Cycloclasticus pugetii PS-1: one gene and its partner. The protein of the gene in region 1 interacts with the protein of each later gene in a pairwise test. Links are inferred from orthologs where the notes say so. Each region holds a gene or a part of one and is shown on either strand. Other genes may lie near its edges. The genes, in order: mrcB and CYCPU_RS0101805.

Region 1 (17,042 bases):
GTTGAACACAGTAGTAAATCGTCTGTTTCCACAGATATTAGTGAAGATATCGTTACAGCGATTACGATTGCTGTTCAACGTTTTCGCTCTAAATAAACTTAAAAATCATGAAAAATCCGTTAAAAATTACTGATGTCGTGTTGCGCGATGCTCATCAATCCCTATTTGCAACAAGGTTACGTATTGAAGATATGTTACCGATTGCGGAAAAATTAGACAAAATTGGCTATTGGTCATTAGAAACTTGGGGCGGAGCAACATTTGATGCTTGTATTCGTTATTTAGGTGAAGACCCTTGGGAGCGTTTGCGATTACTAAAAGCGGCGATGCCTAATACACAACAACAAATGCTATTACGTGGGCAGAACCTATTAGGCTATCGTCATTATGCTGATGATGTTGTTAGAAAGTTCGTAGAGCGTGCTGCAGACAATGGTATGGATGTTTTCCGTATTTTTGATGCGATGAACGATGTGCGTAACTTAGAGACGGCCATTAAAGCAACTGTCGAAGTAGGCAAACATGCGCAAGGTACAATCTCATATACAGAAAGCCCAGTACACACGCTAGAAAATTGGGTCGATATGGGTAAGCGGTTAGAAGATGCCGGCTGCCATTCGATCGCGATTAAGGATATGGCAGGACTTTTGAAACCTTATGATGCTGAGATATTGGTGAAGCGTTTAAAAGCCGAGTGTGACCTACCAATTGCTTTACACAGCCATGCAACAACTGGGATGAGTGTAGCAACCTGTCTTAAAGCAGTCGATGCAGGGCTCGACATGCTAGACACAGCTATTTCGTCCATGAGTATGACATACGGTCATTCACCAACGGAAACCTTTATTGCAATGTTGGAAGGGACTGATCGCGAGACGGGTCTAGACATTGAGAGCGTTGAAGAAGTAGCGGCATATTTTAGATCAGTACGGCCAAAGTATGCGGAATTTGAAGGGTCGCTGAAAGGTGTCGATTCAAGAATTCTTATTGCACAGGTCCCTGGTGGTATGTTGACAAACCTAGAAAGTCAATTGAAGCTGCAAAATGCAGGCGACAAAATTGATGAGGTGTTAGCAGAGATTCCACGAGTACGTAAGGACCTTGGCTATCTTCCTTTAGTAACCCCAACATCACAAATTGTAGGTACTCAGGCAGTGATGAACGTTTTGATGGGTGAGCGTTATAAATCTATCAGCAAAGAAACATCAGGTGTATTAAAAGGCGAATATGGTGCAACACCTGCAGCAGTGAATAAAGAGCTTCAAGAGCGTGTATTGGATGGCGCTGAAGCGATTACTTGTCGCCCAGCTGACTTGATTGATGATGAGTTGGAGAAAATTTCATCAGAATTTAAAGAAAAAGCCGAAAAAGATAGTTTGCCATTGGCCGATGAGGTCATTGATGATGTGTTGACATATGCGTTATTTCCACAGATAGGCTTGGACTTTATTAAAAATAGACATAACCCTGATGCGTTTGAGCCGGTTCCAACAGGCGTTGTTACTCAAGCAACAGCTGAAAAAGGCGGTAGTGAAGTATATGATGTGGCCGTTAATGGTAAAACATATCAGGTTGAAGTGGGTCCAAGTGGCTCGATTGAAAATCTAACACCTTCTTCAGCTGCTAGTAAAGTAGTTGCGAAAGCAGCTGAACCAACACAAGAGACAACATCAGGCGCGGTTTGTCAAAATGAACCCTTGTTGTCTCCAATGGCCGGTAATATTGTGCGCATAGCAATGGCGGCAGGAGATGATGTGTATGAAGGTGATGTAGTGATTATTTTAGAAGCCATGAAGATGGAAACTGAAGTAAGGGCGCATATTGAAGGTCAAATTTCAGATGTTTTCGTAAAAGAAGGTGAGTCAGTTCCTGCTGGCGCGCCGTTAGTACTTATTTGCTAAGGTTTATATAATATGGATAGTGGCGTATTACAAATTTGGCAGTCGACGGGTATTGCAAACTTTGAATGGGGCAATATATTAATGATAGCCATTGGCTTATTATTAATCTATTTAGCCATTTCAAAAAACTTTGAACCCTTGTTATTACTGCCGATTGGTTTTGGTGGAATTTTAGCTAATATTCCAATTGCTGGCATTAGTGGGCCAGATGGAATGCTAGGTATTTTGTACCATATGGGCGTTGATACTGGCTTGTTCCCTTTGCTTATTTTTATGGGGGTTGGTGCATTAACAGATTTTGGAGCGCTTATAGCGATGCCAAGTTTATTGGTACTCGGTGCGGCAGCCCAATTTGGTATCTTTGCAACGCTTCTTGGCGCTTTGGCGATGAACCTAATACCGGGTATGGAATTTAGTTTGTCTGATGCGTCGGCGATTGCCATTATTGGTGGCGCAGATGGCCCAACAGCTATTTTCTTAGCCTCTAAATTAGCACCTGATTTATTAGGCGCTATTGCAGTGGCTGCATATTCATATATGGCTTTAGTGCCGCTAATTCAACCACCTATCATGCGTGCATTAACCTCAGAGTCTGAGCGAAAAGTTGAAATGAAGCACTTGCGGCATGTGAGTAAGAAAGAGAAGATAATCTTCCCATTAACTATATTAACGGCGGTTATTCTATTTTTGCCAGCGTCAGCACCTTTGGTTGGAATGTTAGCCTTCGGTAATTTAATGCGAGAAAGTGGTGTGGTTGATCGTTTAAGTTCTACAGCACAAAATGAACTTATTAATATTGTGACTATTTTCCTAGGCTTAGCTGTTGGCTCGAAACTATCAGCGGATAAGTTTTTAACTGCTGAAACACTTGGTATCTTAGTGTTAGGAATGGCGGCATTTTCCATTGGTACGGCAGGTGGTATTTTAATGGGTAAGTTAATGCACAAGGTAACGGGCGGCAAAGTTAATCCACTCATTGGTGCTGCAGGTGTGTCGGCAGTTCCTATGGCGGCCCGTGTGGTTAATAAAGTAGGGCTAGAGTCTAACCCTCATAATTACTTATTAATGCATGCGATGGGGCCTAACGTAGCGGGTGTTATTGGTTCTGCGGTCGCGGCAGGTGTTTTGCTGGCAATAGTTAATTAATATCGGTCATTATCTAGGTAAAGAAATGAACGCAGTATTGTTTGCGCTCAAAAATATACCCTGAACAGTGACCTGCCTACAGTAAGGTTAGATGAGAGTAACCAAAGCCATAACGTTACTGATTAAGCTAAAAATCACCCTTAATAGAAATATTGGGGTGATTAGCCTTAATAATCTGTGGGGTTATCTTACGGTTCTTTTCGCTGCCTTTTAATTCAATCTATCAATCACTGACACTGGATTTCTTAGAAAGCTTTAAAAGGGCTAACAATCTAGCTGTTTACATTAATACAGGTTTATAACAGCATTATTTTTGATGCTGATGGGCAATGTAAAAAATTGGGCTAACATCTAACAGAAATAGCAATTACTCTCATGCCAAGCATTAATAGACTGTTATCCATTGCACCGATGATGGATTGGACAGATCGGCACTGCCGATATTTCCATCGACTTTTATCACCTAATGCCCTGCTTTATACAGAAATGGTAACGACAGGTGCATTACTTCATGGCGATAAACAGCGCTTTTTGGCATTTGATCAATATGAGCAGCCAGTAGCATTACAATTAGGTGGTAGTAACCCTAAAGCCATGGCGCAATGTGCCGGATATGCACAGGAAGCGGGTTATAAAGAAGTAAATATCAATGTCGGCTGCCCAAGTGATCGTGTTCAAAATGGACGTATAGGTGCATGTTTAATGGCTGAGCCGCAACGTGTTGCACAATGCGTATCATTAATGCGACAAGCTGTGGACATTCCAGTCACGGTTAAAACACGAATTGGGATAGATGAGCTAGATTCATTTGAATTCCTGAGAGGCTTTGTTCAGGCAGTTACTGATGCGGGTTGCGATACTGTTATTATTCATGCGCGTAAAGCCATCTTAAACGGCCTGTCCCCGAAAGAAAACAGAACCATTCCGCCGTTAAACTACGATAGAGCGTACGACATTAAAAGAGCTTTTCCATCGGTATCAATTATTGTTAATGGTGGGGTTAATGCAATCAGTGAGATTCAACAACATTGGCAACACCTTGACGGTGTGATGATTGGTCGTGAAGCTTATCATAATCCCTTTTTTTTGGCGGAAATTGAACACCAACTGTTCAAACAGCCCTTGGCCGATAGAAAAAAAGTGCTCGAAGCCTACCTTCCATATATTGAAAAACAATTAGAGTTAGGTGTTCCGTTACAAAATTTAACACGGCATATATTGGGGCTTTTTGCAGGTCAACCTGGTGGAAAACATTGGCGTAGGTACCTTAGTGAGAATGCTCGACAGAAAAATGCGGGGCCAGAGGTATTATTAGCAGGCCTAGAGGCTATGGCGCCATACGCTAAAACTATTTGATTTAAAGCAAACAAGAAAACGGTATACTTTAAATACTTTTAAAGATGATTGAGATTGATGGAAAAACTATATAAACAAATAATTTCACAGGTTGGAGAAGACGTTAATCGCCAAGGTTTGGTTGATACGCCAAAGCGTGCGGCAAAAGCAATGTCTTTCTTAACAAGTGGCTATCAGCAAAGTTTAGAGAATATTGTGAATGGCGCCGTTTTTGACTCTGATGCTGATGATATGGTGATTGTTAAAAATATAGAACTGTATTCTATGTGTGAGCACCATTTACTACCCTTTATTGGCAAGTGCCATGTGGCGTATCTGCCAGATGGGAAAGTACTTGGTTTATCAAAGGTAGCTAGAATCGTCGATATGTATGCACGTCGATTACAAATACAAGAGCAATTGACTACACAAATTGCAGATTCTATTCTCGAAGTAACGGGTGCAAAAGGGGTTGCAGTGGTTGTGGAGGCAAAACATTTGTGCATGATGATGCGAGGTGTGGAGAAACAAAACTCACAAATGACTACATCTAGTATGTTGGGGCAATTTCGTAAAAATTCTGAAACACGGGCTGAATTTTTAAGCTTATTAAAAATGGGCTAGTGGTGATTCAGCCTGTTAAATTACAGAAAAGCTGTTAATAGCACTGTTTTATTAGTTTAGGGAATGATGTGCCAAATAGACGGTCACAGAGTTTTAAAGGGAGTGATAGTCAGCGACTATCCCCACATTTAAGTGAAAGTAAAACACAGGCCTATGTGTTTTTTGAAGTTGATTGAAAGTACGCCATAGGTGAGACGGTAATACAAAAGGAGGGAACGAGATGCCAAAGTTTTTTGGAGAAGGGTCCGATTGTAGTTTTTGTAGAATGATGAGAAGTATGGCATTCAGTGGCCTAGGCGCTGCGATTGGTGCGGGGATAGGTAGCCTGATAGGCCTGCAGCGATCTGATATTTGGATGTGTGCGATTGGCGGGGCTTTTGTAATGGTCTTTTTGGTCTTAAGAAAACTGGAAAATTCATGAGATATATCGTATTGATAATCATAGCCTTTGTTCTTTCGGCTTGTTCAGAAGAACAGCAAAATAAATTTTCACGATTAGGTGTGAGCTGGATGGAAGGCGACTATAGGGTAAGCTTTTACGAGGGTGAGCATAAAAAATCGTGGACAGTTCTTGATAGTAAAGTGACATCCGAATCACAAAAAGGTTATTACTACTTTTGGGTTAAAGAGAACGGTAAAAAGAAATACGTCCAAGTTCCTATCGAGCGGACTATCATAGAAGAGATTTAACAGTCTATATGTGTGAATTACTAGGGATGAGTGCAAATGTACCGACAGATATTTGCTTTAGCTTTAGTGGTTTAATTAAGCGTGGTGGGGAAACTGGTGTACATAAAGACGGGTGGGGTATCGCTTTTTATGAAGGAAAAGGTTTTCGTGCTTTTCACGACCCAGTTGCTAGTGCTAACTCGGAAGTCGCAAAATTTATTCAACAGTACTCAATAAAAAGTACGCAAGTTATTTGTCATATTAGAAAGGCAAACCGAGGACGTGTTTGTTTGGAAAATACACACCCATTTTCGCGTGAACTGTGGGGTAAAATATGGTCATTTGCACATAATGGTCAATTAAAAGGCATTAAGAAAAAAGTACTTAATGGCTACACCCCTATCGGCACAACAGACAGCGAGTATGCTTTTTGTTGGATTTTGGGCCAGCTTCGTAAAAAGTACCCTGTTAAACCAAAAAGTAAAGTGAAGTTGCGGAAGACTGTTGAAGAACTTTTCCGTAAGGTATCTCAGCATGGAGTGTTTAACGTATTAATGAGTGATGTAGATCATTTGTATACGTTCTGTAATACAAAACTATATTGGCTAACACGTCAAACACCATTCGTAGAGGCGCAATTATTGGATGCAGACTTGTGTGTAGACTTTAATCAAGAAGCGTCACCCGATGATGTGGTGACGGTGATAGCCACTGAACCGCTGACATCGAATGAGCAGTGGACGAAAATGGAGACCAATGAATTTAGTGTGTTTCGCTTGGGTGTAAAAACATTTACGCAGGTTTCTTAATCAAAAAATAACGCATAGGTTTGGCTAAATTGCTCGTCTACGTGATTAGCAGCGGGTGCAATAATGCCGTAAGGGAGGTCGAGCTGGTTCCATAAATTATCTTCTGTAGATATTGTTTTGTTGATGGTTTCTTCAGACGTACTGTTAGCATGAGTTAATTTATTCGCAAGGTAAACGATATAAACTTCGTCTTTATTATTAGTAGCTAAATCAGGCTGATGATGGAAGCTTGCCGAATCTTGAATGGAGGCTGGTATTTCCCATAGTTTTAACAAAGCACCACCTAGCTCGGCATGATTAAAACCTACAAAGGAGGCCTCGGCTTCAATTTCATTTACAGTTTCCGTCTTAACAAGCAAAGCGGCTGCGCGGGCTAGATCAGGTGCTTTGATATAAAAAATTAACCGCCCTATATCATGGAGAAGCCCACTCATAAATGCAGAACTAAGCTGCCTTTTTTTAGGGTGATTGTCAGCAAGGTACTTTGCAAATAAAGCAGTTTTTAAACTATGCATCCAAAATTGGCGCATATCAAGAATCGAGTTAGGTAAAGTTGAAAATTTTTCAACCACGCTCGTTGTCATGACTAGCATTCGAACGTCATGATTACCCAGAATAGAAATGGCATGCTCAATCGTTTTAATTGAGGCCGGGAAACCAAAAAAAGCGGAATTAACAATTTTTAGCATTCGAGCGGATAGTGAAGGGTCTTGTTCGATAATGGCCGCAATATCTTGAGAGTTTTTTAAGGGGTCGTCGAGTGCTTGTGTAATACGATAGAAAATCTCCGGAGCAGAGCACAGGTCAATGTCTCCTGTTAAAAAATCATCAACGGTACAAATATTGGCGTATGTTTGTGTCATATCGAATCATGATTAAAAAGTTAATGGCTCTAAGTCTAGTAAAAATAGGCGATATGCTTAACGTTGAATGACTGATTATTATTTTTTCTAGCAGATATATATTCTACGGGGTCCTTGTCCGGAATATCAAGCTGTTATGAAATTATTGTTGACACTGTATTAAGAGTAGGCGTAAAGTTGTTGATAGAAAAGAAAATTATGTATATATTTTGATAATTATTCGTTGCTTGTTGTTTTAAAATAACGGATAGTCAGCTCGAAAAGGCGACTGAAATGACGGAACAAATACCAAAGCAACAAGCTATTCTAATCATCGAAGACGAGGTGAGCCGCTTGTCTACGCTGCAGGATATTTTATCAGCCGGTGGTTATAGAAATTTAATTTGTGCATCAAGCCAGGAACAAGCTTTTGAGCTTATCCGTCCTTATCAAGGTAAGGTAGACGAGATTGGCATGATATTTTTAAGTTATGGCTTGCCTCAAAGTGACCCCTTGAAACTTAGCCAGGTTTTAACGACTCTCGATGGTCATGATGCCATTCCGTTGATTTTACTCGCAGATAAAGCAATTACGATTAATGATGAGTTGATGGCCCAATGTCATAAAGCAAATGCCGCGACGATGACGCATTACCCAACAGAGGGCAAACATCTCATGCCTTTAGTTGAACTGGCGTTTGCACTTAAAAGTGAACGAGATGATCGAATTCAAAGTGAGGAAAAGTTAGTCAGGGAGCTTTCTGAACGACGAATTATGGAAGCCCGTTTACAATATTTAGTAGCGCATGATGAATTGACAGGGTTATCTAACCGAAGTGGCTTAGAAAAAACATTGGATTTTGCTATTTTAAGATGCAATAACTTTAAACAACATGGTGCTTTGTTAGACATTGATTTAGACCAATTTAAAGTCGTCAATGATATTGAGGGTCACGAAGCTGGTGATCGACTTCTAGTAGAAGTAGCCACCCTAATTCGCTCAACCCTCGATAATAATGCGTTTATTGCACGAGTTGGCTCAAATTTATTTCAAGTCTTCATTAGTAAAACAGCCGAAAAAGAGGCCATGCAATTGGCTGAAAAAATAAGGTTAACCATTGATGAGTTTGATTTTAAATCGGGTGAGAATATTTATAATATTTCAGCCAGCATCGGTGTCGCGATGTTGGAACCATTAAAATTAATTAAACGCCCTAGTGAACTGATGTCTAGAGCGAATCATGCCTGTTATTCTGCAAAGACCTTGGGCCGTAATAGGGTTAATTTATTTGAGAGTGATAACGACGAATTAATTAGCATTAGAGAGGATGCCAAATGGGTGCCTAAAATTCGTCATGCATTGAGTGAAGACTTATTTAAAATAGTTTTTCAGCCTGTCGTAAAACTCTCCAATGGGTCTGTTTCTCATTATGAAACATTGCTTCGGATGATAGGGGATGAAGGCGAGTTGTTAAGACCAGCCCAGTTTATTCCGGTGGCAGAGAGAATGGGGCTTATCCATCACATTGACCTATGGGTGGTTTCACATGCGATAGATCACATCGCTGGTTTACCAAAAACACAAGAGAATATTTGTTTTACCATTAACTTATCCAGTCACGCACTCCAAGGTGATTATTTGTTGCCGGTTATTAAACAGAAACTTGAATCTACATGGATTTCACCGTCAAGGCTAACGTTTGAAATAACAGAGACAGCAGCAGTTTCAAATTTCAATAAAACACGAGAAATGGTTTCTAAAATTCGTGCCCTAGGGTGTCGATTTGCCTTAGATGATTTTGGTGCTGGCTTTAGCTCGTTTAATTATATTAAAAACTTTCCGGTCGATTATCTAAAAATTGATGGTCAATTCATTAATAATTTAGCTGTGGACCATGCTGACCAAGTTCTTGTTAAATCAATGATAGAAGTAGCGCATAGTCTTGGTAAGAAAGCCATTGCAGAATATGTCTCAAATGCTGAAATATTACGAGTATTAAAAGAGTTGGGTGTGGATTATGTTCAAGGTTACCTGCTTGGTAAGCCTAGCCTAGAACTGTTAGAGGATCAGTATGTTTCTATTGACGGTTTGTTGAATAAATCGTTAGATATCGAAAAATTAATGACCCATTAACGCCAAGTCTATGACATGATGACGCAGCCGTGCTGCGGTGCAAATTTTGTAACCTTGTAAATCTGTTAAATTGACTATGGCTAAGCCAAAAACTAAAGCAAAATCGAGCAGAAAAAAAACGAAGAAACCTCAAAAAAAACCACAGTCTAGTGGTTTTCTAAAGAGGTTAATCCTGAAAGTAGGGTTGCTATTAATCGTTGTGATAGCTGTCTACGTTTTTTACTTAGATCATGTTGTTCGCACTCAATTTGAAGGGAAAAGGTGGGCGTTACCGGCTCATGTGTTTGCAAACCCTGTTGAACTGTATCAAGGGCTGTCCTTATCAGCACAGCAATTTGAATCGTTATTGAAAGACCTACATTACCAACGAACATCGACATTCACCTCGGGCGGTCAATACTATCAATCAGGCTCAACTTTTACGGTAAAAACACGTTCATTTAAATTCTTTGATGACCGTGAAGTATCTAAGACAGTCAAAATTTACTTTAGAAGTGATCATATATCGGCGATTCAAAACGTACAAACAGGTAAGTCTGAAGCCTTACTCCGTTTAGACCCAGTTCGAGTCGGTAGTTTTTACCCTAGTCACAAAGAAGATAGGATTCTAATAAAGCTTGATGATGTGCCACGTACATTAATTGACGGCTTGATATCGGTTGAAGACCGCGATTTCTATCAACATTACGGCGTTTCTATTAAATCTATTTTGCGTGCGGTGTGGGCAAATATAAAAGCTGGAGGCGTTGTTCAAGGAGGCAGCACCTTAACGCAACAATTAATTAAGAATTTTTACTTAACGTCAGAAAGGAGTTTGTGGCGAAAGATTAAAGAAGCCATGATGGCGTTGATTATTGAGTTTCATTACGAAAAAGATGAGATTTTAGAAGCCTATCTAAATGAGGTTTTTGTTGGCCAAGATGGTGAGCGTTCGATCAATGGTTTTGGAATGGCTAGTGTGTTTTATTTTAATAAACCCTTGATTGAATTAAAGCCACATCAAACGGCGTTGTTAGTTGGGTTGGTCAAAGGCCCTTCTTATTATGACCCGAGGCGATACCCCGAAAGAGCGCTAAAACGCAGAAACTTAGTACTTGATGAAATGACTCGCTTTGGAGTGCTACCGGACGAGCAAAGGCGTATTGCAAAACAATTTGGTGTGGATATTTCGCCATTTAAGCAGGTTAAAAGTTCTCGCTTTCCTGCATTTTTAGATTTAGTAAAGCGTCAATTAAGTCGAGATTATAAGGATGAAGACCTACGCTCGGAAGGCCTAAATATTTTTTCAACGCTTGATTACAATATTCAGACGACGGCCGAAAAACTGTTTAAGCAAAAGCTTGAAGCACTTAATAGGCAGTACGGTATTGAAAAAAATAAACTCCAAGGTGCAATGGTTATTACACGCCGTGAGGGCGGTGAGATTGTTGCCGTTATTGGCGACAGAAATCCATTGTTTAGTGGTTTTAATAGGGCGCTTGATGCAATTAGGCCGATAGGCTCTTTGGTGAAGCCAGCAGTTTATTTGACGGCATTATCGCAACCAGCAGACTATACGCTCACGACAATGATTGAGGATAAGGCGGTTAGTTTAAAACAACGTTCAGGTGAACTTTGGATGCCGGAGAATTATGACAAGGTTGAGCATGGACCTGTGCCATTACACGAAGCCTTGTCGAACTCATATAATTTAGCGACTGTTCGCTTGGGTATGGCGCTTAAAGTGCCAAATGTAAAACGAACAATTGAAGAGCTAGGTATTCGGCGACCGATTAAGCCTTACCCGTCATTATTGTTGGGAGCACTTCGGCTATCACCTCTTGAGGTAACGCAAATGTATCAAACTTTAGCAGGCGAAGGCTTTTTTACCCAATTGCGATCTATCCAGTCAGTAACATCTAGTGATCATATCGCTTTGCAGCGTTATGCGCTAAGTGTACGACAAGTGGCAAACCCATCAGCGGTTTACCTTGTTAATACAGCCTTACAAGAAGTGATGACGAAGGGCACAGGGCGCTCAGTTTATCGACAGATGCCTCACTACTACAAGGTGGCCGGGAAAACCGGAACTACTGACGAATTAAGAGATAGTTGGTTTGCCGGATTTAGCGGGGATTATTTAGCAGTTGTATGGCTAGGACGTGACGATAATAGGCCCTCTAAATTAACCGGCGCTAGCGGCGCATTGCAAGTATGGTCAAGTGTTATGAGTACTATTTCAAAAGAGCCCGTGGAGCTGACAAAGCCACAGAATGTTGAGTATACTTGGGTAGACCCACTCGGCTATCGTGCTAATGAGTTTTGTGAAGATGCTGTACAATATCCGTTTATAAAAGGCTCCGAACCCACTGAGTATTCACCCTGTGTTGGGGCGGTTAATAGAACATTAGAGCGAGCTGGGAATTGGTTTGATCGCTTAACGAACGGTATGTAAATAATCATGAAATTAACCACCTTGATCGCGTTGCTGCTAGCTTTATCGGGTTGCGCAGATCTGTCGATGTATAATCAAGTACCTGCTCCGATTGGACGCACTGGTGAAGCTTCGCCATATCCATCGCAACCATTGCCACAAACGGCTCAAACATACCCTATTGATGAGCAGCCTATACAAGAGGGTATGGGGCAGTCTTATGATCAACCAATCGATGAGGCAAAAACCACACAAAACCCAGCTGTAGTTGCCTTACTGGATAGTGCGTACCAACAAAGTGAATCTGGTCAGCCTGATATGGCGGCTTCAAAATTGGAACGAGCTGTTCGTATTTCTCCAAGAGACCCGCAGGTTTGGCATGCATTGGCGAAGGTGCGTTATCAACAAAAGAAATATACCTTAGCGATTAGTTTGGCTGAAAAATCTAACTTATTGTCTGCTGGGCAGACGAGCCTTCAGCGTAGCAATTGGTTATTGATGGCAGACTGTTATGATACCTTAGGTCGAACTGAGGATGCCCGAAAAGCACGTGTTGCTGCCAATAGGTTGTTTTAAAATGACGGAGCCAACGCAAGTTTATTCTGTTGATAAATTAATAGAGCAAGCAAGGCAGTTGGCCACAGATTATAAAAAAATGACAGGTAAACCCTTGCCGGGGGTCAGCAACGAAATTGCTGAACATGATGCTTGCAAACTATTAGACTTAGCGTTAGGCGACGACCGCTCGCTAGGTTTTGATGCCTTACGTGTTAAAGGGCGTGGGCCAAAAAGAATTCAAATTAAAGCGCGAACTATATTCAATGACAATTATCGAGGCCAACGGCTTGGGCAATTAAAGTTAGATAAAGAATGGGACTCGGTTGTGTTAGTGCTTATGGATGAAAATTATCTGCCGTTTGATATCTTTGAGGCCACACGTAGCGATATTTTAGATAACCTGAATGATAGCTCAAACCGTATGAAGCGAGGCGCTATGTCGGTTGCAAAGTTTCGCAATATTGCTACCTTGGTTTGGACAAAAGAAGGTGGTTTGGACGCATCAGCGTGGACTGATGAAACAAGTTAATAAATTTAAATGGATAACCCTTTGTACGACCTCGATAGCATATTTGGCTCTAATGGCGAGCTGGTTAAACATATTAAAGGCTTTCAACCGCGAGATGGACAGTTGTCGATGGCGCAGGCTATCGAGCGGGCTATTGAGCAGCATACACATCTAGTAGCTGAAGCTGGAACAGGAACAGGAAAAACCTTTGCCTATCTTATTCCTGCCATTTTATCTGGTAAGAAAACAATTATCTCAACCGGGACGCGTAATCTTCAAGACCAAATATTCGAAAAGGACTTCCCGTTAATCCGTGAGGTATTAAACGTACCTGTACAGGGTGCAGTGCTGAAAGGACGGTCTAATTACCTGTGTTTATATCGCCTTGATCAGGCAAAAATGCAAACATCTAGCTTTGACAAACAGACGGATGCTGAATTAAGAGAGGTCGAACGGTGGTCGAATCAAACAAAAGAGGGAGATATTGCTGAGGTAACATCGGTTGCCGAAGATTCTTACGTTTGGCAACAAGTCACGTCAACAGCAGATAATTGTTTGGGCCAAGAATGTCCAATGATCAGTGAGTGTTTTCCAGTATTAGCCAGAAAAAAAGCACAAGAAGTAGATGTATTAATTGTTAACCACCATCTTTTATGTGCAGACTGGTCATTGAAAGATGATGGGTTTGGGCAGTTATTGCCAGATGCAGAGCTAATTATTGTTGATGAGGCCCACCAATTAATTGACACGGCGTCTCGGTTTTTAGGGGTGTCGGTCAGTGCACGTCAAATTTTATCGTTGATCGGTGATGTCAGTGCAGAACAATTAAAATTAGCATCAGATATGCCTGAATTGATTGATTTAACACATGTAATTAGTGAAGACATACGAGAAATGCGGAAGGTGCTGCCTGAGCCGGTTATTAAAGGCTCTTGGGATGAGCTTGAGCAAGGTACAGACTTCTTGCAAGCCTTAGATTGCCTGATTGAACGTATCGAACAGTTATTTAAAGTATTAACTAAGGTGGCTGTTCGTTCTAAAGGTTTAGAGGCGTGTTGGAAACGCTGCGAAGATGTTCTACTGCGACTGAAACTTTTTTCAAAGCAAGATCAGCACGATTGGATCCAATGGTTCGAAACGTATCAGCGGACGTTTACTTTTTATCGAACGCCTTTGGATATTTCTAAGGCATTTGCCAGTTTTGCTTTTGCCAGTGATGCCAGCTGGGTGTTTACCTCGGCTACTTTATCGGTGAATAATAAATTTGATTTCTTTTCTAAACGATTGGGTTTGGAAGATGCTGAAACGGGTAGCTGGGAAAGCCCTTTTGATTTTGTGCATCAGTCATTGATGTATGTCCCAACTGGCATGCCTGAGCCACGCGATTATCACTATACGGCGACGATGATTGAAAAAATCATTCCAGTATTAGAGGCTAGTGAAGGTAGGGCATTTATTTTATTTACCTCGCATAAGGCATTAAAAGAAGCCGCTAATATTTTATTGGCTGAAACGAACTTTAAATTATTAGTGCAAGGTGATTTGCCGAAGCAACAAATGTTAGAGTCCTTTAGGCGTTCTGAGCGTGCGGTTTTGCTCGGTACTGCGAGTTTTTGGGAAGGCGTTGATGTGCGGGGGGAAGCCTTATCCTGTGTGATTATAGATAAACTACCGTTCGCATCGCCTGGCGATCCGGTGACTAAAGCTCGGTTAGAATATATGGCCGCTAATGGCCAGTCAGCGTTTTCAGATTTCCAATTGCCTTCAGCAGCCTTGACGCTAAAACAGGGGGTGGGAAGGTTGATTCGTGATGTTGAAGATAAAGGCGTGTTGGTGTTGTGTGATCCACGGTTATCAAGCAAAGGCTATGGTAAAGTGTTTATTAAATCCTTGCCAGCGATGCCTATTACACAAGATGTAAAAGATGTGAAGAGATTCTTTCATCGTATCAATAGTCAAAAAATCAGTGATAAAAAACACGTTATAAAATCAGCATGAAAATTTTAGCGATTGAAACAGCAACAGAAGGGTGCTCTGCGGCCTTGTTGATAAACGGCGAGGTAATAGACCGTTTTCAGGTGGCACCACGAGAACACGGTAACTTGATTTTGCCAATGGTCGATGAGCTACTGAACGAAGCTGGTATGACGTTACAACAACTCGATGCGTTAGCTTTTGGCCGTGGCCCCGGGTCTTTTACCGGCGTTAGAATGGCGACAGGCGTTATTCAAGGCTTAGCCTTTGCGGCAGAGCTACCGATCGCGCCGGTGTCTACGCTTACCGCGTTGGCATATCAGGCGGGTCCTCCCGTAGAAGGTCAGACAGTGTACGCAGCCTTAGATGCTCGAATGGGTGAGGTATATTGGTGCGAATATGAACGGATTGATGGCCAACTCAAAGCGGTTTCCAATGAGTCTGTTATTGCGCCAGCAGCGTTAAGCGTTACGCAAGGTAAACAGGCGATTGGTATTGGACACGGTTGGGGCACATATGAAAATGAGTTAACGCAGTTAGTTAACGCTAGCGAGTTGTTGCTTTTACCAAACGCGCTGCCAAGAGCAAGAGAGGTTGCTCAGTTGGCGGTCGGCATGGTGAGGGATGGGCAAACGGTGTCTGCCGACAATGCATTACCGGTGTATTTACGTGATAATGTAGCAAAGAAAAAAGCACAACAGCAATCATGACACAATATTTGAATATTCACCCCGATAATCCACAGCCACGGTTAATTAAGCAAGCGGCCGATATTATACGTCGGGGCGGTGTTATCGCTTACCCAACTGACTCTTCTTATGCCTTGGCTTGTCATTTGGGTGATAAGCAGGCGCTTGATCGTATTCGTCAGATTCGTCGAATTGACGATAAACATAATTTCACCTTAGTGTGTCGGGATCTAACTGAGATCTCAATGTACGCACAAGTGAATAACGATACGTACCGCCTGCTCAAATCATTAACGCCGGGCGCGTTTACTTTTGTGTTAAAGGCAACTAAAGAGGTGCCTCGACGCCTCCAGCACCCGAAACGAAAAACCGTTGGTATTCGTATTCCAAATAATTTGGTTGCGCAAAAAATACTTGAAGAGCTCAATGAGCCGATGTTAACCAGTACCTTGATCTTACCGGGTGAAACCGAGGCCATAGCCGACCCTTATGAGATTAATCAGCAGTTAGCCCGTGTATTGGACCTTGTGGTTGATGCGGGTGTTATTCCGTATGAACCAACAACCATGATCGTTTGGGATAATGACTTTCCTGAAGTGGTTAGAGAAGGTAAAGGTATTGCTGATTTTATTGCACGTAAGGATGAGCATTAATGTCAATGGACGAATTGACCTTGGTCGGTCGAATAGCGGTGTGGATATTACCGGTTATTTTTGCCATTACCGTTCACGAAGTCGCTCATGGTTGGGTGGCTAGCCAGTTTGGTGATAATACGGCAAAGAGCCTTGGGCGTTTAACCTTAAACCCCATTAGTCATATGGATTTGGTCGGAACCGTGATTGTGCCTGGGGTTTTGTTATTATTGGGTGGTTTTATATTTGGTTGGGCAAAACCGGTTCCGGTTAACTGGCACAATTTAAAGAACCCCAAACGTGACATGATTTATGTGGCCCTAGCCGGACCCTTCGCTAATCTTTTAATGGCGATTGGTTGGGGTGTTGTCATGAAAATAGGCTATATGATGGGCGCGCAAAATGAGTATTTTGCTATGCCATTGATATACATGGGCTATGCAGGTATTTTTATTAATTCGGTGCTGATGATGTTAAATTTATTACCGATTTTACCGCTTGATGGTGGTCGGGTGTTAGCTGGTTTATTGCCAATGAGAGCCAGTATTGAGTTTAGTAAACTTGAACGCTTAGGCTTTCCAATTTTGGTCTTTATTATTGTAATGGGATGGTTATCTAAAATTTTAGGTCCGCCCGTTTATTTTTTACAAACCAGTATTTTTAAAATATTGGGTATTTAGGAGGAAATGTGAGTTCAGAAGTTCCAGCGCAGTATCGTCGTGTACTATCCGGTATGAGGCCAACCGGCAAATTGCATTTAGGTCACTATCACGGAGTACTAAAAAATTGGGTCGATTTACAGCAAGAAT
Region 2 (4,798 bases), 400 kb from region 1 along the record:
TGAAAAGGCGAGAACCCGGCAAACATCCTGCAACAAGAAGCTTTCAAGCCATTCGAATTAAAATTAACAAAGAACTCGATGACCTTGAGCAGGCCTTGGCAAGCTCATTGAGTATGTTGAAACAAGGCGGCCGCTTAGCCGTTATTAGCTTTCATTCGTTAGAAGACAGAATTGTGAAACGGTTTATACGTGAGCAGTCGCGTGGAGAGATCGTTCCTCGCCATCTTCCAATGCCGTTAGATGCTAAAAAGCCGGTGTTAAAAGTGGTGGGTAAGGCAATTAAAGCGTCTGCGAATGAAGTAGCGGGTAATGTCCGAAGTCGCAGCGCTGTATTACGTATTGCAGAGAAATTGTAATGGCAGATCAAAGTCTAGCAGGTATTACAGTGATTTTATTGGTGTTGGTGATGGTGTCGGCATTGGCCGTTGTGTACGTGAAATATGATGCGCGTTTAATGTTTAATCAGCTACAAAAAGAATTACGAGAACAGGATAGGTTGGGCGTTGAATGGAATCGTTTGCAGTTAGAGCAAAACACTTGGTCATCAAATAACCGAATAGAAAAACTAGCTCGTACAAAGTTAAATTTACAGGCGCCTACGTCGGCACAAATTGTTTACGTAAAAGTTAAATGAAGTATTCACATCAACAATCTAATAACACTGTGCAGAAGGTTATTGTGCCTGAGTTGGCGGGGCGTCGCCGATTTATTCTGGCGTGTTTTATGTTGATGATGTGCGTGCTGATTTATCGGGCAATTGATTTACAAGTATTAAATAATAGTTATTTGCAAAAGCGCGGAGAAGCGGTTCATTTGCGTGACATCAAATTACCTGCTTATCGTGGAAAAATTACAGATGTAGGTGGGCACGCGTTGGCCATTAGTGCACCAGTGAGTTCTGTTTGGGTGAACCCGCAAGAGTTGGAGCTGGGCACTAAAAAGAAAGAGTTTGCAAAGCTGCTTGGTTTGAAGGTTAGCGCACTTGATAAGAAGCTTAAAAAAGTAGCCTCGAGGCGGTTTGTGTATTTGCGTCGCCATATGGATCCACAGGTGACGGCAATGATTGATCAGTTGCAATTACCAGGGGTGTATTTACAAAAGGAATATAGGCGCTATTACCCTGATGGCGAGGTGGCAGCACATCTTGTTGGCTTTACAAATATTGATGATGAAGGGCAAGAGGGCCTTGAATTAGCCTGGGATGAATCATTAAAAGGGTCAGCAGGTGCCGAGCGTGTGCTTCGTGATGGCAAACGCAGAATGGTAAAGCATGTTGATAACATACGTGCGCCTATTCCCGGTCAAGATATTCGGCTAACGATAGACCGGCGTTTGCAATATTTAGCATACCGAGAGTTAAAGGCGGCCGTCGCGCAGCAAAAGGCCACGTCTGGTTCATTAGTGTTGCTGAATGCTGAAACTGGCCAGTTGTTAGCAGTGGCAAACCAGCCTGCCTTTAATCCAAACGATCGTTCTAAGATTAAAGCGAGTCATGTTCGTAACAGAGCCTTTGTTGATTTGTTCGAACCCGGTTCAACAATGAAGCCCTTTACCGTTGCGGCAGGCATGGAATCGGGTGTCTTTGATGCTTCTACCGTGATTGATACCAACCCCGGTTATATGCGAGTGGGACGTAGTCAAGTGCGGGATCACCGTAATTACGGTGAAATAGATTTAGCAACGCTACTACTTAAGTCAAGTAATGTGGCGTCAGCAAAAATTGCTTTGGGCATTCCTGGCGAAAAGTTATGGGGTATGTTGAATAGTTTAGGGTTTGGTCAGTCAGCAGGCCTTGGGTTTCCGGGAGAAGCTCGTGGCAAACTAGTTGGCTATGAGCAGTGGCGGCCGATTGAAACGGCGACCTTGTCATTTGGTTATGGTTTGTCTACCTCGGCATTGCAATTAGCACGTGCTTATTCGGTTATTGCGAATGAAGGTGTTTTAGAGCCGATTTCGTTAGTGGTTGATGAAGCGGCTGCTGAAAGTGTACGGGTGATGAGTCCAACAGTTGCTAACAGTGTGCGCAATATGATGCGCGGTGTGGTTACCAAAGCGGGTACAGCGCCCAGAGCAAAGGTGTACGGTTACTCGGTTGCCGGTAAAACAGGCACTGTAAAAAAAGCGATCGCCGGTGGCTACGCAGAAGATAAATACTTAGGTGTATTTGCAGGCATGGCGCCAGCTAGCGACCCAAAATTAGTAATGGTTGTGGTGATAGATGAGCCAAAAGCAGGCGATTACTATGGTGGTTTAGTGGCCGCACCAGTATTTTCCAGAGTGATGTCTGGGGCGTTACGCTTAATGAATATTGCACCGGACAACCTCGATAAGGCAACCGTGTTTGCATCACTTGAAAGAGGTATTCAATGATGCCAGCTAAGCAAAATTCTTCGTTGCTGCCTTTGCAAACCGTGTTGGACGGCTTGTTGGAGGTTGACTCAGACATACGTATTGCAAATTTGAGTGTAGATGCGCGCAATATTCAAAAAGATGACGTATTTATAGCAGTCGCTGGTTCACAACAGCATGGCCTTATGTACGCAGAACAAGCGATACAAGCTGGCGCAGTTGCGATTATTTATGACCCTGAAGCAGGGGGTGAATTTTTAGCCGAGAAAGTAAAAAAAGCACATAGCATTTCCCTCTTTAAGCTTGCCAACCTTGGTGAGCATATCAGCATCATGGCTGCGCGTTTATATCAATTTCCATCGAAGGAGTTATCTGTGGTCGGGATTACTGGCACCAATGGTAAAACCTCGGTGAGCCACTTTATTGCTCAGGCATTAAATGTACAGACAAATTCATCCGCTATCATCGGTACCTTAGGCTGGGGACAGGTTGATGATTTAAAGAAAACGATCAATACCACTCCAGATGCAGTGAGTGTTCAGCGGCAACTGGCGACTTTACGCGACGAAGGCATTGCAACCGTTGCGATGGAAGTTTCTTCGCATGGTTTAGATCAAGGGCGGGTTAAGGCGGTTGCGTTTAAGGGCGCTGTGTTCACAAATTTAACACATGACCATTTGGATTATCATCAAACCCTTGAGGCTTATGGTGATGCTAAATTAACCTTATTCAAATGTCCTTCATTAAGCTTTGTTGTTCTAAATCGGGATGATGCCTTTAGTGAGCGGATTAAAAACGCACTGTCATCAAGCGTTAAAGTGTATTCATTCTCAAGGTCGAGCTGCTATTCAACAGTTGAAAATTGTTTGTTTATCTCTAATGAACGATTGCTAGCAACGGGCTTATCATTCGAGTTGTCTTTTAATGGGTGTACTGTTCAAGTTCACTCTGAACTGTTTGGTGCTTTCAATATTGATAACCTTGTTGCAAGCACTGCTGTGTTAATAGCAATGGGTGATGAATTGAGTGTCGCCGTTGCTAAGGTTGAAAAGGTGAAGGCCGTTGAAGGGCGTATGCAACGGGTTTTAGTTGAAGGGGCTGAGCCCGAAGTGGTGGTTGATTATGCGCACACACCAGATGCCTTAAGGCTTGCTTTGCAAAGCTTGCGTCAGCACTGCAAAGGAACCTTAAGATTGGTTTTTGGCTGTGGCGGTAATCGGGATGAAGCAAAGCGTCCACTAATGGGGGCCATAGCGGATGAGTTAGCCGATAGTATTGTTATTACAAATGACAACCCACGTTTTGAATCAGCTGAAGCGATCGCTGAGCAGATTAAAGCAGGCATTAGTCATGTGGCTAAGCTGACCGTTACGCTTGATCGTGGGCAGGCAATACAGCAAACCATTGCAAGTGCCGCTAAAAACGACATTATTTTAGTGGCCGGTAAAGGGCACGAAGAATACCAACAGATACAGAATGAAAAAATAGCTTTTAGCGATGTTGCACAGGTAAAAGATGCATTAAATGCAAGCGTGTTGAGCGAAGAGGGAGGTCACGGATGCAAACCATGAGCCTTCAGCAAGCAGCGGTTATCACTAAAGGGCACCTTGTGGGTGAAAACGTGAGCTTTAATGCCATTAGTACAGACACAAGAAAGATCCAACAGGGTGATCTTTTTGTTGCCTTACAAGGTGAAAATTTTGACGCAAATGATTTTGTAGAACAGGCCAATAAGAACGGTGCAGTGGCGGCGATTGTTAGTGCTGAGATAAGTGTTGATATGCCATATGTGAGAGTAGATGACACTTTATTAGCTTTAACGCAGATCGCAAAAGAACAACGTAAGGCGCTGGATATCCCCTTGGTCGCTATTACGGGCAGTAATGGCAAAACCAGTGTAAAAGAAATGTTAGCAAGCATTTTAAGCGGTTCGAATAAAGTGCTAGCAACAGAAGGTAATCTGAATAATCAAATAGGCGTGCCGCTTACTTTATTAAGGCTAACCGACGAATATGATGTTGCAGTGATTGAAATGGGCGCAAGTCATTCAGGTGATATTGCGCATCTATGTGATATTGCAGCACCAACCGTGGCGATTTTAAATAATGTTGGCTCAGCGCACTTAGAGGGGTTTGGCAGTATTCAGGGTGTTGCCAACGCGAAAGGTGAAATTGTTTCAGGAGTTAGTGAAACAGGGACGGCGATTCTTAATCAAGAAGAGCCTTGGTTAGACCAATGGCTGGCGTTACTTGGAAATAGACGTGTTATTCGTTTCGGCTGGTCTGATAATGCTGATGTGTGGGCAGATATTGAATCGGTACAAACGGGTATTTTTAACGGTCAATTTAAAACGACTTTTATTCTGCATTATCAGCAAGAACAGGTCGAAATTCAGCTAAACCTTATCGGTACGCATAATGTTCTAAATGCACTTGCGGCGGCCAGTGCA

What was found.
Region 2: the proteins of mrcB (region 1) and CYCPU_RS0101805 interact in binary tests that used the Escherichia coli proteins (3 or more experiments, as listed by UniProt). The link is inferred for Cycloclasticus pugetii PS-1 from one-to-one orthologs.

The regions. Positions count from the first base shown.
Region 1 is NZ_ARVU01000001.1:747,296-764,337, forward strand. The notes cover bases 9,215-12,214. They hold mrcB (penicillin-binding protein 1B), read left to right. Parts: upstream 9,215-9,535; coding sequence 9,536-11,893; downstream 11,894-12,214. Other genes in these bases: CYCPU_RS0103690 (EAL domain-containing protein), read left to right, coding at 9,215-9,459; CYCPU_RS0103700 (tetratricopeptide repeat protein), read left to right, coding at 11,900-12,214. Outside these bases: CYCPU_RS0103645 (OadG family protein), read left to right, coding at 1-96; oadA (sodium-extruding oxaloacetate decarboxylase subunit alpha), read left to right, coding at 108-1,901; CYCPU_RS0103655 (sodium ion-translocating decarboxylase subunit beta), read left to right, coding at 1,914-3,047; tRNA dihydrouridine(20/20a) synthase DusA, read left to right, coding at 3,423-4,403; GTP cyclohydrolase I FolE, read left to right, coding at 4,461-5,006; CYCPU_RS0103670 (hypothetical protein), read left to right, coding at 5,227-5,427; CYCPU_RS0103675 (hypothetical protein), read left to right, coding at 5,424-5,696; CYCPU_RS0103680 (class II glutamine amidotransferase), read left to right, coding at 5,705-6,484; CYCPU_RS0103685 (HDOD domain-containing protein), read right to left, coding at 6,481-7,347; more of CYCPU_RS0103690, read left to right, coding at 7,621-9,214; more of CYCPU_RS0103700, read left to right, coding at 12,215-12,448; CYCPU_RS0103705 (hypothetical protein), read left to right, coding at 12,450-12,959; CYCPU_RS0103710 (DNA repair helicase YoaA), read left to right, coding at 12,969-14,936; tRNA (adenosine(37)-N6)-threonylcarbamoyltransferase complex dimerization subunit type 1 TsaB, read left to right, coding at 14,933-15,622; CYCPU_RS0103720 (L-threonylcarbamoyladenylate synthase), read left to right, coding at 15,619-16,254; CYCPU_RS0103725 (site-2 protease family protein), read left to right, coding at 16,254-16,913; CYCPU_RS0103730 (tryptophan--tRNA ligase), read left to right, coding at 16,922-17,042. UniProt on the Escherichia coli protein: Cell wall formation. Synthesis of cross-linked peptidoglycan from the lipid intermediates.
Region 2 is NZ_ARVU01000001.1:360,185-364,982, forward strand. Bases 1-3,000 are described here. They hold CYCPU_RS0101805 (peptidoglycan D,D-transpeptidase FtsI family protein), read left to right. Parts: upstream 1-630; coding sequence 631-2,370; downstream 2,371-3,000. Other genes in these bases: rsmH (16S rRNA (cytosine(1402)-N(4))-methyltransferase RsmH), read left to right, coding at 1-356; ftsL (cell division protein FtsL), read left to right, coding at 356-634; CYCPU_RS0101810 (UDP-N-acetylmuramoyl-L-alanyl-D-glutamate--2,6-diaminopimelate ligase), read left to right, coding at 2,367-3,000. Outside these bases: more of CYCPU_RS0101810, read left to right, coding at 3,001-3,920; CYCPU_RS0101815 (UDP-N-acetylmuramoyl-tripeptide--D-alanyl-D-alanine ligase), read left to right, coding at 3,908-4,798. UniProt on the Escherichia coli protein: Essential cell division protein that catalyzes cross-linking of the peptidoglycan cell wall at the division septum. Required for localization of FtsN.